Regions from separate parts of the Weizmannia sp. FSL K6-0777 genome, predicted to be linked through region 3. Evidence: predicted binding sites of a transcription regulator. Region 3 holds the regulator's gene; each other region holds the start of a gene.
What was found. The regulator Rex, encoded in region 3, represses fermentation and respiration genes when NADH is low (regulators of the CRP and FNR family bind a similar motif). The targets are predictions, from matches to a motif close to TTGTGAAATATTTCACAA.
Positions count from the first base shown of each region.

Region 1: the regulator Rex is predicted to act here: its motif matches at 3,414-3,431, upstream of ric (iron-sulfur cluster repair di-iron protein).
Region 2: the regulator Rex is predicted to act here: its motif matches at 3,255-3,272, upstream of adhE (bifunctional acetaldehyde-CoA/alcohol dehydrogenase).

Region 1 is NZ_CP151971.1:400,002-405,191, forward strand. It holds gene dctA (C4-dicarboxylate transporter DctA) at 1-634, shown strand, start outside; gene NST70_RS01940 (Crp/Fnr family transcriptional regulator) at 939-1,619, shown strand; gene NST70_RS01945 (hypothetical protein) at 2,105-2,368, shown strand; gene ric (iron-sulfur cluster repair di-iron protein) at 2,651-3,355, opposite strand; gene NST70_RS01955 (YceI family protein) at 3,917-4,453, opposite strand; gene NST70_RS01960 (NADH-dependent flavin oxidoreductase) at 5,156-5,190, opposite strand, start outside.
Region 2 is NZ_CP151971.1:736,302-741,491, forward strand. It holds gene panF (sodium/pantothenate symporter) at 1-1,349, shown strand, start outside; tRNA gene NST70_RS03360 (tRNA-Lys) at 1,572-1,644, shown strand; gene NST70_RS03365 (magnesium transporter CorA family protein) at 1,982-2,923, shown strand; gene adhE (bifunctional acetaldehyde-CoA/alcohol dehydrogenase) at 3,337-5,190, shown strand, end outside.
Region 3 is NZ_CP151971.1:3,319,756-3,324,945, forward strand. It holds gene NST70_RS15880 (CPBP family intramembrane glutamic endopeptidase) at 327-1,055, shown strand; gene NST70_RS15885 (YdiK family protein) at 1,052-1,249, shown strand; gene tatC (twin-arginine translocase subunit TatC) at 1,286-2,050, opposite strand; gene NST70_RS15895 (redox-sensing transcriptional repressor Rex) at 2,201-2,884, opposite strand; gene NST70_RS15900 (ABC-F family ATP-binding cassette domain-containing protein) at 3,199-5,118, shown strand.

The DNA of each region.
Region 1 (5,190 bases), 670 kb from region 3:
AAGCTCGCTGATCAATCTCGGCGAATTAATGGGGTCTGTCTACCTGACAATGATCATTTTTATCGTGCTTGTCCTCGGTGGGATTGCAAAAGCGTTCGGTTTCAACATTTTCAAGTTCATCGCTTATATAAAGGAAGAACTTTTACTCGTGCTCGGGACTTCTTCATCGGAATCGGCGATGCCTTCCCTGATGAGAAAACTCGAAAACTTTGGTTGCTCAAAATCCGTTGTCGGCCTTGTCGTTCCAACCGGATACTCGTTTAACCTTGACGGCACCGCCATCTATTTGTCGATGGCATCCATTTTCATTGCGCAGGCGTATAATGTGCACCTGACGATCGGGCACCAAATTATGCTGCTGCTGATTTTAATGCTGACATCGAAAGGGGCGGCCGGCGTGACCGGTTCCGGTTTCATTACCCTTGCTGCGACTTTGTCTGCGTTCCCGGTTATCCCGGTTGCAGGGATTGCGCTGTTGATCGGCGTGGACCGGTTCATGTCTGAATCACGCGCGCTCACAAATATTATCGGGAATGCCGTCGCGACGGTCGTCATCTCCAAAACGGAAAAAGAATTTGACAAAAATGAAGCACTGGAAACGGCTGCCCATCCTACAGAATCGATTCCTTCTTAATAAGAGGCGCTCCGATTGGGGCCCTCTTCTTTTTTAACATTGGCTTTGGAGAATACGCGGGGTAATTGAGAGATAGTTGCACTTTATTGAAGGAAGGATAAGAGGCGTTCCGAGGGGGGACACTCTTATTTTTTTAACATTGACTTTGACTTTGGGCGGTGTGCTTATTTTTGTGTACAATAGGGTGTGTTGAGGGATTTGTCCAGCAGGCCGCCTGCAGCTACGTAATGATATCTATGAAATTTGGAGAATACCGAGTAATTGAGGGATAATTGCACTTTATTGAAGAAGGGAAGTGAGCGCTTTGGAAAACCTGCGTAAAATGCCGCTTTTTAAAGGACTCGGGGACGCGGATCTGGCTGTGATCGCCGATATATCTGTTAAAAAGCATGCAGAAAAGGATGCGCATATTTTTTTCCAGGGGGACCCGCAGGAAGCCGTTTATTTTATTGAAAGCGGGGAAGTGAAAATTTACCGCACCGATGCGAACGGCAAAGAGCAAGTTGTCACACTGCTTCGCGATGGCGACATGTTCCCGCATGTTGGTTTTTTCCGTAAAATAAGCTACCCGGCGAATGCGATGGCGGTTGTAGACACGAATCTCGTTGCGATCCGGATTACTGATTTTGAAAACGTGTTGCTCAACAATCCGCAGCTGACCATGACTTTATACGGTGTGATGAGTGATGAAATCCTTGACTTGCAGGACCGGCTCGAAGCCCAGATTTTAAACAACGCTTACGAGCAAGTAGTCAAACTTTTTCTGCGCCTCACCCGCACACATGGCGTTCAGGAAAAAGACGGGTTTGTCCTCGTGAAAACCCCGCTCAACAACTCCGACCTCGCCAACATGATCGGCGTCACCCGTGAAACGGTCAGCCGCACGATCCGCCAGCTTAAAGAAAAAAACCTCATCCTCCCGCAGGAAAAAGGCACATACCTCATTCACCAGGAAAAACTGACGGAGGAACTGCTCGGGGTATAAAGATTTTCCCGCCGGTAAGAATTAAAGCAAAGAAAGACAAGGGGGCGTCGTGGGAGCGAAATGTCTTTCATCGGGGTGATGAAGGACAAAAGTAAAGTGCCCGTGCAGCGAAATGTCTTTCATCGAGGTGATGAAGGACAAAAGAGGAGCGCCCGGGTCAGCGAAATGTCTTTCATCGGGGTGATGAAGGACAAAAGAGAGGCGTTCGGGCAGCGAAATGTCTTTCATCGGGGTGATGAAGGACAAAAGAGAGGCGTCCAGGCAGCGAAATGTCTTTCATTGGGGTGATGAAGGACAAAAGAGGGGCGTCCGGGCAGTGAAATGTTCTTCATCAGAGCTATGAAAGACAAAAGTGAAGTGCCCGCGCAGCGAATTGTCTTTCATCAAGGTGATGAAAGACAAAAGGGGGTTGCCCACGCAGCAAAATGTCTTTCATCGGAGTTATGAAAGACAAAAGAGAGCTGGAATCCGAGCAAATTGTCCTTTTGGGGGATTCAAAAAGACAAAAGAAAGCCGGACCCGGGGTGAATTGTCCTTTTGGAGGTCTCAAAAAGACAAAAGAAAGCTGGGATCCGGGCAAATTGTCTTTTTGGGGGATTCAAAAAGACAAAAGAGAGCTGGAATCCGAGCAAATTGTCCTTTTGGAGGTCTCAAAAAGACAAAAGAAAGCCGGACCCGGGGCAAATTGTCCTTTTGAAGGTCTCAAAAAGACAAAAGAGAGCTGGGATCCGTACAAATTGTCCTTTTGAAGGTCTCAAAAAGACAAAAGAGAGCTGGAATCCGGGCAAACTGTCCTTTTGGAGGTTTCAAAAAGACAAAAGAAAGCCGGACCCGGGGCAAATTGTCCTTTTGGGGGGTTCAAAAAGACAAAAGAGAGCTGGAATCCGAGCAAACTGTTCTTTTGGAGGTCTCAAAACGACAAAAGAGGAACGCACGCGCAACGAGTTGTCTTTCCCCGGGGCCAGGAAAGAAAAATAAAAAACAAACCGCCCCTTTTTAAAAGGCTGCCTGGGAGGACAGCCTTTTAAAAGTCAAACGGCTTCTTCGAGCAACCGCTTAAATAGAATATTATTCTCCAGGTGAATGTGCTGGAATGTATCATTTTCAAAATTTTCAAGGCGGTGGTATACGAGCTGGAATGTACGGCATGCCCCTTCCGGCAACGTATAGTCATTCGTAATTTCGCGGAGCCGGTGCAAAATTTCCCCGACAGCAGCATGTTCTGTTTCAAGATCGGTCAAACCGGCTGTCGCGGCTTTCAGGTTAGCGGCAGTTGGAAGGCTTTCGTATGCACGAATGGCCGGGAATTGTTCGGTATCTTCTTTTTCAGTATGCTCCAGCAGTTCTGTTTTTAATTGGTTAAACAGTTTATGCACTTCGATGAGATGCGGGTGGTTGCCGCCGTGGACACGCATCACTTTTGTTACATACGGGCTCAAGTTTGGCAGTTCCTCGCGCAAAAACGCGTGATGGGTGGCCTGAATATAGTTGACAATTTCCGTATAGCCCGCTTCATTCCAATTTTGCTCAGTGCCTTTTCCGGCATATTGGCCATAAAGGTTGCAAATAGCATCAAGTAGTTCATCTGCTGATAGGTTGCGCTTTTCCGCAGCTTCTTTCACAGACACATTGCCGCCGCAACAAAAATCGATACGATTTGCTTTAAACAGATCCGCCGCTTTTGGGAATAAGGTTACGATTTCCCCGACAGTCTGGCTCGTTGTAAAACGTTCCATCGAATTCACTCCTCCATTTCATTGCTGCCTTCATCATAAACCATCAGCACCTGCTTATTTGTGATGCACATCACAGCAATTGAGGAAAGTTCTTATTTATGTTAAGGAAGCGCGAAAAAACGAAGGCCTTCCTTCATATAGAGTGCGTCTACATTAAGGAAGCGTGGAAAAAAGAAAGCCTTTCTTCACATAGAGTGCGTCTATGTTAAGGAAGCGTGGAAAAACGAAGGTCTTCCTTCACCTAGAGTGCGTCTATGTTAAGGAAGCGCGGAAAAAAGACGGTCTTCCTTCACCTAGAGTGCGTCTATGTTAAGGAAGCGTGAAAAAAAGACGGCCTTCCTTCACCTAGAACCCGTCTACGTTAAGGAAACACAAAAAAAAGACTTCCTTTCTTCACATAGGGCGCGTCTATGTTAAGGAAGCACGCAAAAATGAAGTCCTTTCTTCACCTAGAGTCCGGCTATGTTATTTATATAGAAAAAAAGCATCCCAAAACCTTGGCCATAAGAAGCATGATCTGCCCAAAGAAAAAAGCGCCAATCTAAATTGGCGCCTCCGCAATTATTCCGCTTTGCTTGCTTCTAATTCCACCGTAAATTTGATTTCATCGCCAACGAGGACACCGCCTGTTTCAAGGGCTGCGTTCCAAGTAAGGCCGTAATTGCTCCGTTTTACGGTCCCTTCTGCACTAAAGCCGGCTGTTTCCGCGCCGCTCATCGGGTTTTTCGAAATCCCTTCAAATGTGACTTTAAATGTTTCTTCTTTTGTCACGCCATGAATCGTTAAATCACCGGTAACGTTATAATCATTGTCCCCTGCCTTTGTAACCGACTTGGAAACAAATGTAATATTCGGATATTGTTCAACATCTAAGAAATCTGCAGAACGAAGATGATTATCGCGGTCATCATTTTTCGTATGAATGCTGCTGGCATCAACAATAAAAGAAACTTTTGCATCCGTTAAATCTTGGGGATCAGCTTCGATTTCGGCTTCGAATTTTTGAAAAGACCCTTTTACTTTTGAAATCATCATATGTTTTACTGTGAAATCAATGGTGCTATGTGCATAGTCAACTGCCCATTTTGTTTTTGTCATCCTAAATTCCTCCTGTTTTTAAAACTTACTTTTCGTAACTTAGTTTAATATTGTAAGTGAAAAAAGTCAAGAAAACCGAACCCATTTTTTTAAAAGGGTTCGGTTTCTAAATCTGCAGGTAGGCAGAACCCTGCATGTTAACAGTGTTTTTGCACTTTCTTTCGCAGTATAGTGGTTCTTACACCAGGCAGAATCCTGCATGTTAACGGTGTTTGCGGGAACCAATCCGGGTACGCCGTAAGTCGCGCAAAAGCCGCGTGCTGAAAACCCGCATCAATGCGTGCCAGTCAATAACTGGAGAAGGCAGGTAATCCCAGCCCAAAAATTGCATGCCAACTTATATATAATGATGCCCATTCCATCGCATCTATATACTCCGGCTTTAGCTCTAGGCCAGATTGGACAGGTGCAGCCATTCATTCCTTGACCATTACATATGCTTCAATTCAGTTGTCAACCGAGCTTCGCGGCGCAGCCATTCATTCCTTGGTCATTACATATGCTTCAATTCGATCGCCAACCGAGCTCCGCGGCAAAGCCATTCATTTCTTGACAATTGCGTATGCTCAATTCGATCGCCAACCGAGCTTCGCGGCAAAGCCATTCATTCCTTGGCCATTACGTAAACTTCAATTCGTGTATCAACCGAGCCTCGCAAGCGCAGCCATTCATTCTTTGACAATGCCGTGCAACATGCAGATGTCATTCTGCAAACGGGAACCAGCCCGGCGTTGAGA
Region 2 (5,190 bases), 1.0 Mb from region 3:
AATATTTTCTCGGAAAACGGCAGCTCGGCGGTTTTATCCTCGCGATGACGATGGTGGCGACATACGGGAGCGCCAGCAGCTTTATCGGCGGCCCGGGCGTGGCGTACACACAGGGGCTTGGCTGGGTGCTTCTTTCTATGGCACAGCTTTCAACCGGCTATTTTGTCCTGATGGTGCTCGGGAAAAAATTTGCGATTATGGCACGCAAATATGAGGCGGTGACGCTGATTGACTTTTTAAAAAGCCGTTATCAAAGTGATGCCGTCGTCATTTTGGCGGCAGCAAGCATTATTATTTTTCTGTTTTCATCGATGACGGCACAGTGGATCGGCGGTGCGCGCCTTGTTGAATCGCTGACCGGATTGTCGTATACGGCGTCGCTCCTAATTTTTGCCGCTTCTGTTACGCTGTTTGTCGTAGTCGGGGGATTTCGCGCAGTGGCGGTGACAGATGCAGTCCAGGGCACGGTCATGTTTCTCGGCACGCTTATTTTACTGGTGGCAACCATTAAAGCGGGCGGCGGGATGGAACCGATTATGCACAAACTTGCTGCAGAGGACCCGGATCTGATTACGCCGTTCGGACATGGGCACAGCCTGAGCCCTGCCTATGTGTCGTCGTTTTGGATTTTGGTCGGGATTGGTGTCGTCGGCCTGCCGCAAATTACGGTCCGTGCGATGTCCTACAAAGATTCCCGGGCGATGCACAGGGCGATCATCATCGGTACCATTGTCATTGGGTTTATTATGTTCGGCATGCATTTTATTGGCGTGATGGCACGTGCTGTCATGCCGGGTGTGAAAGTGCCCGATACGGTTATGCCGCTGTTAACGATGAAAGTGCTGCCGCCTGTGCCGGCCGGTATCGTGCTTGCCGCCCCGATGGCCGCGATTATGTCCACCGTTGATGCACTGCTTATTCTCGTCGGCTCTGCGCTCGTCAAAGACCTTTATTTGAATTACGTGAAGCCGGACGCATCCGAAAAACAGATGAAAGCGGCAAGTTTCAGCGTGACCGCAGCGATTGCCGTCATTGTCGTGCTGTTGTCGCTCAGCCCGCCGAAATTGATCATATGGCTCAACTTGTTTTCCTTTGGCGGCCTGGAATCCGTTTTTATATGGCCGGTGATTTTCGGCTTGTACTGGAATAAAGGAAACAAGTACGGCGCGGTTTGTTCTATGATACTCGGCATGGGCTCGTACATTCTGCTGGACCGCTTGCATCCAAACCCGTTCGGATTGCATACAGTGGTGCTGCCGGTCCTTATTTCCTGCGCCGGGTTTATCGCGGCGAGCCTTCTCTTCGGGCGCAAGAGAGCTGCCATTCGGGCTGAACGCGATGGGGCATAAAGTAAAAGTACCGGTTCAATTGACACGCGTCATTGCGACTTATTGGGGCCGAGTAAACAGGCGCCTCAAATTGAAATTTTTAGCTAAAAATGTGCGATGTCCGGAAAAAGCTGCAAAATAAGAATCAATCGGGCCGGGACGAATCATCCTCTCGGCCCAGATCTAAAAAATTTTTCGTTGCATCTTTCCCGGATTTGTGATAATATAATGATTGTCATCTGCGGGACATTAGCTCAGTTGGAAGAGCAGCTGACTCTTAATCAGCGGGTCGTGGGTTCGAGCCCCTCATGTCCCATCACGAAGCAATATGATGCACAATTGTGCCATTATATTGCTTTTTTATTTTTATAGAAGTTTTTTTCGCGGATAATCCGGCTAAAAAATAACAAGCGGACATATTCAGGCATACTATATTGTGGTATAATATAATGGTTGCAGGTTTCGCAGCTATTTATGAATCGAAGAAAAAAGGAGATGATAACTGATGGATTCTGACGCGCATCCGAGGTCGTGCATGAAACATAAGCAAGAGGAAGTCTTCATACTGGCCTCGACCAATCCTACAGGTTATCAGTCTCTGGAAGAGTAAAGTATGCTTGAGCTTCCTCAAAAGTGAAGAGGAGGTGGCCTGCATGTTAAATATGTATTTAACGGACGAAAACGGCAAACTGAAGGAAACAGAAACTTTGTCAAAAGGATGCTGGGTGAACCTGGTGAACCCGACAGAGGAAGAAATCAACCAGGTTGTCCAGCAAACGAATATACCGGCCGATTTTATTAAAGACCCGCTGGATGTCGATGAACGCTCCCGTATTGAAAAAGAAGACGATGATATTTTAATCATTGTCGGCCTTCCCGTTAAGGTAAAGGACGATGTGGACTCCGCGCTGTATGATACGATTCCGCTCGGGATTATCGTCACGCCTTTTTATTTCATCACGGTCTGCCTAGAGGACAATCCGATTATCGGAAAATTTATTCACAGACGGGTGCGCGGGTTTTACACCTACATGAAAACCAGATTTACCCTTCAAATTCTATATGAAGTTGCAAGTTATTATTTAAACTATTTAAAATATATCGACCGCAGATCAAGCCTGATCGAACGCGAATTGCACGAATCGATGCGAAACGAGGAACTGTTCGAACTGTTGAGCCTTGAAAAAACGCTCGTGTATTTCACTACCTCATTAAAAGCCAATAAAATCGTCATGGAAAAAATGACACGGCAGCATTTTCTAAAAGTATATGAAGATGACATGGACTTACTGGATGACGTCATGATTGAAGTCAAACAGGCAATCGAAATGTGTGAAGTGCACAGCAATATTTTAAGCGGCATGATGGATGCCTATGCTTCTGTCATTTCCAATAACGTGAACGGCGTGATGAAATTTTTGACGACGGTCACGATTATCCTTTCCCTGCCAACGATGGTATCCAGCTTTTTCGGAATGAATCTTCACGGCCTGCCATGGCAATCAAGCCCCCATGGGTTTTGGCTGGCGTTTTTGGCCTCTCTGGTTCTTTCCAGTGTTACAGCCCTTATTTTTTGGAAAAAAAGATATTTCTAACACACCTGGGAGATGGATTTGCATAAAATTCATCTCCTTTTCCGTTTCTGCCTTGTGAATGTGCAGGTTTCACAAGCGAGAAGCGGTTTTTTTACGGCAATTTCTATACGTAATTTTGCATAAATATTCAAATATAAAATGTAAGCACTTACAATGTAAAAAGGCGGAAAAAACTTATTTTAATTGAATCATGGCTGGAAAGCAATATTTTAAAGAAAAAAGTTTATAAATGATTTATTCATTTGTCACCAATCTGACACAGCCATAGCATGTGAAATCGCCTATAATAAAGCCATAAAGAAAAGAAACAAATGTAAAACGGCAGAAAATCATGTGAAATACTTCACAAATTATATTTTTTAGTCTATCATGTGAAATTATTCACAAAAACATTTAGAATGGGGGCCACGAACATGGCAATCGATGAAAAAGTTGTTGGCAAATCTGCGCAAATCACGGAAATGGTCGATTCCCTCGTCGCAAAAGGGCAAAAAGCACTGCGTGAATTTATGGAACTGGATCAGGCACAAGTGGACAATATCGTAAAACAAATGGCACTTGCCGGGTTGGAACAGCATATGGTGCTCGCCAAAATGGCCGTGGAAGAAACAGGGCGCGGCGTATATGAAGATAAAATGACAAAAAACTTGTTTGCAACAGAATACATCTATCACAACATTAAATATAACAAAACAGTCGGCATCATTGACGAAAACAATAATGAAGGGATTGTTAAATTTGCGGAACCGGTCGGCGTGATTGCCGGGGTCACTCCTGTAACGAACCCGACATCAACCACGATGTTTAAAGCATTAATTGCCATTAAAACACGCAACCCAATTATTTTCGCATTCCATCCGTCCGCGCAAAAATGCAGCAGCCATGCCGCAAAAGTCATGCTTGACGCTGCTGTGAAAGCCGGCGCGCCGGAAAACTGCATCCAATGGATCGAAAAACCGGCCATTGAAGCGACACAGCAATTGATGAACCATGCGGGTATTTCACTGATTCTTGCCACGGGCGGTTCCGGCATGGTAAAGTCCGCCTATTCGAGCGGGAAACCTGCGCTTGGCGTCGGGCCGGGAAACGTCCCTTGCTATATTGAAAAATCTGCTGATATCAAACGCGCCGTCAATGACCTGATTTTGTCCAAAACGTTTGACAACGGCATGATCTGTGCGTCGGAACAGGCTGTCATCATCGACAAAGAAATTTATGACAATGTGAAAAACGAATTGATTGCAAATCACTGCTACTTCCTGAATGAAGCGGAGAAGAAAAAGGTTGAGAAAACCGTCATCAATGAAAAGACGCAATCCGTCAACAGCGCCATTGTCGGCAAACCGGCCTATGAAATTGCGAAAATGGCAGGCGTGGACGTTCCGGAAGATACCAAAATTTTAATCGCTGAACTTACAGGTGTCGGCCCGGACTACCCGCTTTCCAGAGAAAAATTAAGCCCGGTTTTGGCCTGTTACAAAGCCAACAGCACAAAACAAGGTTTCGAATTTGCAGAAGCCATGCTCGAATTCGGCGGGCTTGGCCACTCGGCTGTGATCCATTCGACAAACGATGAAGTCATTGAACAATACGGCTTAAAAATGAAAGCCGGCCGGATCATTGTCAACTCCCCGTCTTCGCAAGGGGCAATCGGCGACATTTACAATGCCTATATGCCTTCTTTGACACTCGGCTGCGGCACGTTCGGCGGCAACTCGGTGTCCACAAACGTCGGTGTCATCAATCTTTACAATGTAAAAACAATGGCGAAACGGAGAGTCAATATGCAATGGTTTAAAATTCCACCACGTGTGTATTTTGAAAAGAACTCGGTCCAATACTTGGAAAAAATGCCGGATATCTCGAGTGCCTTTATTGTCACCGATCCGGATATGGTCAGGCTCGGATTTGTTGAGAAAGTGCTGTACTACTTGCGGAAACGCCCGGACTATGTCCACTGTGAAATTTTCTCAGAAGTCGAACCGGATCCGTCCATTGAAACGGTACGGAAAGGCGCCGCAGCAATGGAAAGCTTCCAGCCGGATGTCATTATCGCGCTTGGCGGCGGTTCGGCGATGGACGCTGCAAAGGGCATGTGGCTGTTCTATGAGCATCCGGATGTCGATTTCAACGAATTAAAGCAAAAATTTATGGATATCCGGAAACGGGTTGCCAAATTCCCGAAACTGGGTGAAAAAGCGCAGCTGGTCTGCATTCCGACCACATCGGGCACCGGTTCTGAAGTGACTTCTTTCGCCGTCATTTCG
Region 3 (5,190 bases):
ATTATTAGCACTCGCATAAGTTGAGTGCTAACACATTTATTATAATAAATAATTCCTTGCTTTTTTGCAAGTCTCTCATCCAACTTTTTTTATTTTTTTCGGGCCCTGCATCCTTTAAAGAGCCCCGTCAAAGGATGCCGGTTGCGCGCCTCCATTTCAGCCGCTTGCCCTTTTATAAGTATGCTTGATCACCATCCGGATATGCAACTGAAAAGGCTGGCTCTGCGCACGGCATTTGAACCCCGCCCGGTTCAATAGTACAATGAACATATTGGACGAATTTGCGATCCTTTAAACTTTGAACTGGCAAGAAAGGAAAAGAACGCGTGAAAAAAGAGTATGTGTATATTCTCGTGACGTACATCCTTATGCTGCTGTCCGGCGCCGTCGGGTATCCGTTGCTCTACTATGCCGGGGTGAACGTTTTCCACGAACCGGCAGACAGCATGCGGACATTGACGCCCCCGCTTTGGACCGTCATCAGCTTTATCATCGGGCTGATCATCGTCCTGTACTTTTTAAGAAAAGCCGCAAAGAAAGAAACAGACCGGACTGAACCGCTTCCGGCCGCGCCATCCGCCATATGGGCAATAGGCGGCGTCTTTCTTTGTTTCTTTGCCCAGACTGCAGCCGCGATCATTGAATCATTATTCGGTGCCCCGGCTGCCTCCAACAATACGCAGCAAATCATGGCGCTGATTGAAAGATTTCCGCTCGTCATCCTCATCAGCTCGATCGCAGGGCCGATTCTCGAGGAAATCGTTTTTCGGAAAATCATTTTCGGCACGCTGCGCAGGCGCTTTTCATTCCTTTTATCCGGTATTGTCAGCTCGGTTATTTTCGGACTCGCGCATACCGAACCGAGCCACTTGTTTTTATATTCCCTTTTAGGGCTGACGCTCGCTTATTTATACGAGAAAACAAACCGGATCACCGTTTCCATGTTTGCGCATGTTTCCATGAACACGATTGTGGTCGTGAGGCTGCTTTTGCACCCGTCCGTTCTGCAGACATCCGTACATGAAATTTACAGCTCAATTGGAGGACTTCTATGATGAGACCACTTTTTTCAGGGATTGTAAACTGCCTGCTCGGGGCTTTGTTCACTTATTTTGCCATTCAGCAGGTACAAGTGGGCGGCTGGGGCTTTTTTTCTTATTTACTGCTGTTGATTGCAACATTGGATCTGGGTTCCGGCATCAGGCTGATCTTTCTCCATTTCAAGCTGAAAAACTCAGTGAAAAAATAAAAGCCGTTTTCCGGCTCCGTCCGGAAAACGGCTTTCTTATTCAGAAGCAATCGTCTGTTCATCCATTGGCATTTCTTTTGCCGCTTTTTTGGCATTGCGGTACGCCATTTTCGAAATCAGTGTGCTTGCTTCATACAGCAAAACGAGTGGAACAAAGGTAATCAGCTGCGAAAACACGTCCGGCGGGGTGATGATGCCGGCAGCTGCAATCAAAGCAAGATACGCATATTTTCTTACCTTTTTCAACAGTCTCGGCGTAATGATGCCAAGCCGGGTCAGAAACAGGACCACGACCGGCATTTGGAACACAAAGCCAAACGGAAGCGTGATCTCTAGCAGAAACTGAATATACTCCCGGATCCCGATCACCGCACGAATGCCCATTTCATTTGACAAGCCCATCATAAACTTCACCATCAGCGGACAAAGCACGAAATAGGAAAAAGAAACGCCGGCTATAAAAAGCAAGATGGAAACAGGAATGTAACTTAATGTCAGTTTCTTTTCTTTCTCATACAGCCCCGGGCTTATAAACGCCCAAAGCTGGTACAAAATCACCGGCAGGGTCAATAGGCATGCGATCACAACCGAAACTTCCATAAAAACCTTAATAGGATCGGTTACCCTGAAGGCATTCATCGTGAACATGCCGGCATTTTTGGCATGCTGCAAATAACGTATAACAGGTTTTGCGGTAAAAAAGCCAACAACCAGGGCAAACAGAAAGAAAATGAGAACGGTAATTAACCGCTTTCTCAATTCCTGGATGTGTCCGGTAACCGGCATTTTTTTCGTATTCATCGCCGTTCCCCTTTAAGTGCCGGCGTTGAATCCGCCCTTTTCCCTTTGCACGCCACAGCCAAATCCGGCCATTGCCATTTGCGCCTGCATTCCGTTTTCAATCGGGCCACCCCCTGTACCCACTATGATAACGGAAAAAAAGCTTTTTGGCTATGGCTTCGCAACCGGCTCTTTTGTTTCTTTCAAATTTTCTTCATCATTTGAATAATGTTTTAAAAAATAGATCAGTGCCTGTAGTTCCACGGCCAGGTCAATATGATGGACGCGGATATCCGGCGGCACGTTCAGCCGGGCAGGTGTAAAGTTTAAAACGCCTTTTACATTTGTACTGGCAAGCTCGTCTGTCACTGCCTGGGCACTGGAAGCGGGGACCGTCAAAATCACAACCGTCACATCTTCCGCGCAAAGCCGTTCTCTTAATTCGTCCATGCTGTAAACAGGCACATTGCCAACATGGCTCCCCACCTTCCCGGGGTCATTGTCAAATGCCATCACAATCCGTGCGCTGTTATTCTTCGAAAAATTGTAATTCAAAAGGGCTGTACCGAGGTTCCCAACGCCAACCAGCGCTACATCTGTGATCTCATCCTGGTTCAGCGTCTTGCCGAAAAAAGACAATAAATATTTTACATTATAACCATAACCTTTTTTTCCAAGTGCCCCGAAGTAGGAAAAATCCCTGCGTATCGTAGCGGAGTCGACTTTCACCGCTTCACTCAGTTCCGCCGAGGATACCCTTTGCTTGCCAAGTGTATATAAATTTCTCAGGTACCGGTAATATAATGGAAGCCGTTTTGCAGTGGCTTGCGGTATTTTTACTGATTCATCCTTCATGTGAAATCCCCCAAGTTGAAAGCTTAAGTTTTTTGTGCTGTTGGTTCCAATCGTGCGTCCATTCCAGAATGGCAGCGCTGCCATTCTTCATTATAATATTACTCCTATCTGAGCAAAGAAAAAATATGTTTTAAAAAAATGCCTGCATGCGTCTTTTTCTCTCTCCAACTATGTTAAATATATCACAAGTAAGCATTTTTTTCATGGGTTTTTACGAATTTATGTGAAAAGTTTTTTGACAAATTCCGATCACGCCGGTTGAGTTGCAGTTCGCCTTCCTGTACACTTACAATGGTATAGAGGTGAACATAAAGATGATGTTGCTGCAAGTTCAACAAGTCACAAAATATTATGGCGCTGAACTTATTTTATCGGATATAAAATTAGAAATTCAAACAAAAGACCGGATTGCCTTGGTCGGGAGAAACGGGGCCGGCAAATCGACCCTCCTGAAAATCATCGCCGGCCAGCTTTCTTATGATGAAGGTTCCATCATTATGCCGAATGGTGTCGAAATCGGTTATCTCGCCCAAAATACCGGACTCGAATCGGATCTGTCCATTTGGGACGAAATGATGTCGGTTTTTAAAAATTTGCTGGATATGGAAAAACAGCTTCGCGAATACGAACAAAAAATGGCCGACCCTAAGATTTATAACCGCCCGGCGGAGTATGAAAAAGTGCTGCATGCTTATGATACTTTGCAGACACGTTTTAAAGATGAAGGCGGATATCAGATCGAAGCGGATATCCGGTCCGTTCTGCATGGCTTCCGTTTTGACCAGTACGACTACAACACCCCGATCCGGACATTAAGCGGCGGGCAAAAAACACGCCTTGCATTGGCGAAATTGCTGCTCACAAAGCCGGACATCCTCATTTTGGATGAGCCGACAAACCATCTCGATATCGAAACGCTCACCTGGCTGGAGCAATATTTACAAGGCTATGAAGGCGCCATTCTGATCGTGTCCCATGACCGTTATTTTCTGGATAAAGTCGTCAACCAGGTCTATGAAATTTCAAGGCATTCTATTAAAAAATACCACGGCAACTACAGCCGGTATCTGGAACAAAAGGCCGCCCAGTACGAGCGAGAGGTCAAACAATATGAAAAGCAGCAGGAAGAAGTTGCGAAATTGCAGGCATTCATCCAAAAAAACATTGCCCGTGCCACCACGACAAAGCGGGCGCAAAGTAGGAGGAAACAACTGGAAAAAATGGAATTGATGGACAAGCCGCTTGGCGATGAAAAATCTGCCCGGTTTTCGTTTGAAATTGCCAAACAAAGCGGGAACGAAGTCCTTCATGTCCGGGATGCTGCCATCGGCTACGACGGGGAGCCGGTTGCCAAAAACATCCATCTTTCAGTCAAAAAACAAGACAGTGTTGCCCTTGTCGGCCCGAACGGCATCGGCAAGTCAACGCTTTTGAAATCGATTATCCGGAGAATCCCGCTGATATCCGGCACGATCGAATATGGCTCCAACGTTATGACCGGCTATTACGATCAAGAACTGGCCGACTTATCTTCCAATAAAACGGTCCTCCGGGAATTATGGGATACATACCCGCTGAAAACAGAAAAAGAAATCCGCACGGCACTCGGGAATTTTCTTTTTTCCGGCGATGACGTTTTAAAAACCGTCTCATCCTTAAGCGGCGGCGAAAAAGCCCGGCTTGCCCTCGCCAAATTGATGCTGGAAAAGGCGAACTTTCTAATTTTAGATGAACCGACAAACCACCTTGATTTGGACAGTAAAGAAGTACTGGAAAATGCGCTCATCGATTACCCGGGAACGATTTTGTTCATTTCCCACGACCGCTATTTCATTAACCGGATTGCCACAAAAGTGGTGGAGCTCTCGCCGGAGGGAACCCGTGAATTTCTCGGCGACTATGATTATTATGTGCAAAAAAAAGAAGAAATGCTGGAAATTGCACGCCTGGAAAACACGAAACAAGAAAAGGTTAAAGCGGAACAGCCGGCGAAAAACAACTACCGGCAGGATAAAGAAGCAAAAAAACGCGAGCGGCAAAAAAAGCGGAGGATTGAAGAAATTGAAACAAGAATTGAAACGTTGGAAACAGAAATTCATGACCGGGAAGAAAAAATGGCCGACCCGGAAATCTTTCAGGACCATATTAAAATCCGCGAGCTGACAGAAGAACTGGAGCAACGGAAATTGGAGCTGGACACGCTGATGGAAGAATGGGCAGAACTGGCGGAGTAATGTTTGGACCTGTGTGGAAATTTTCTGCACAGGTTTTTATTTTGGCATCTCGCGCCATGCACAGATTTATGC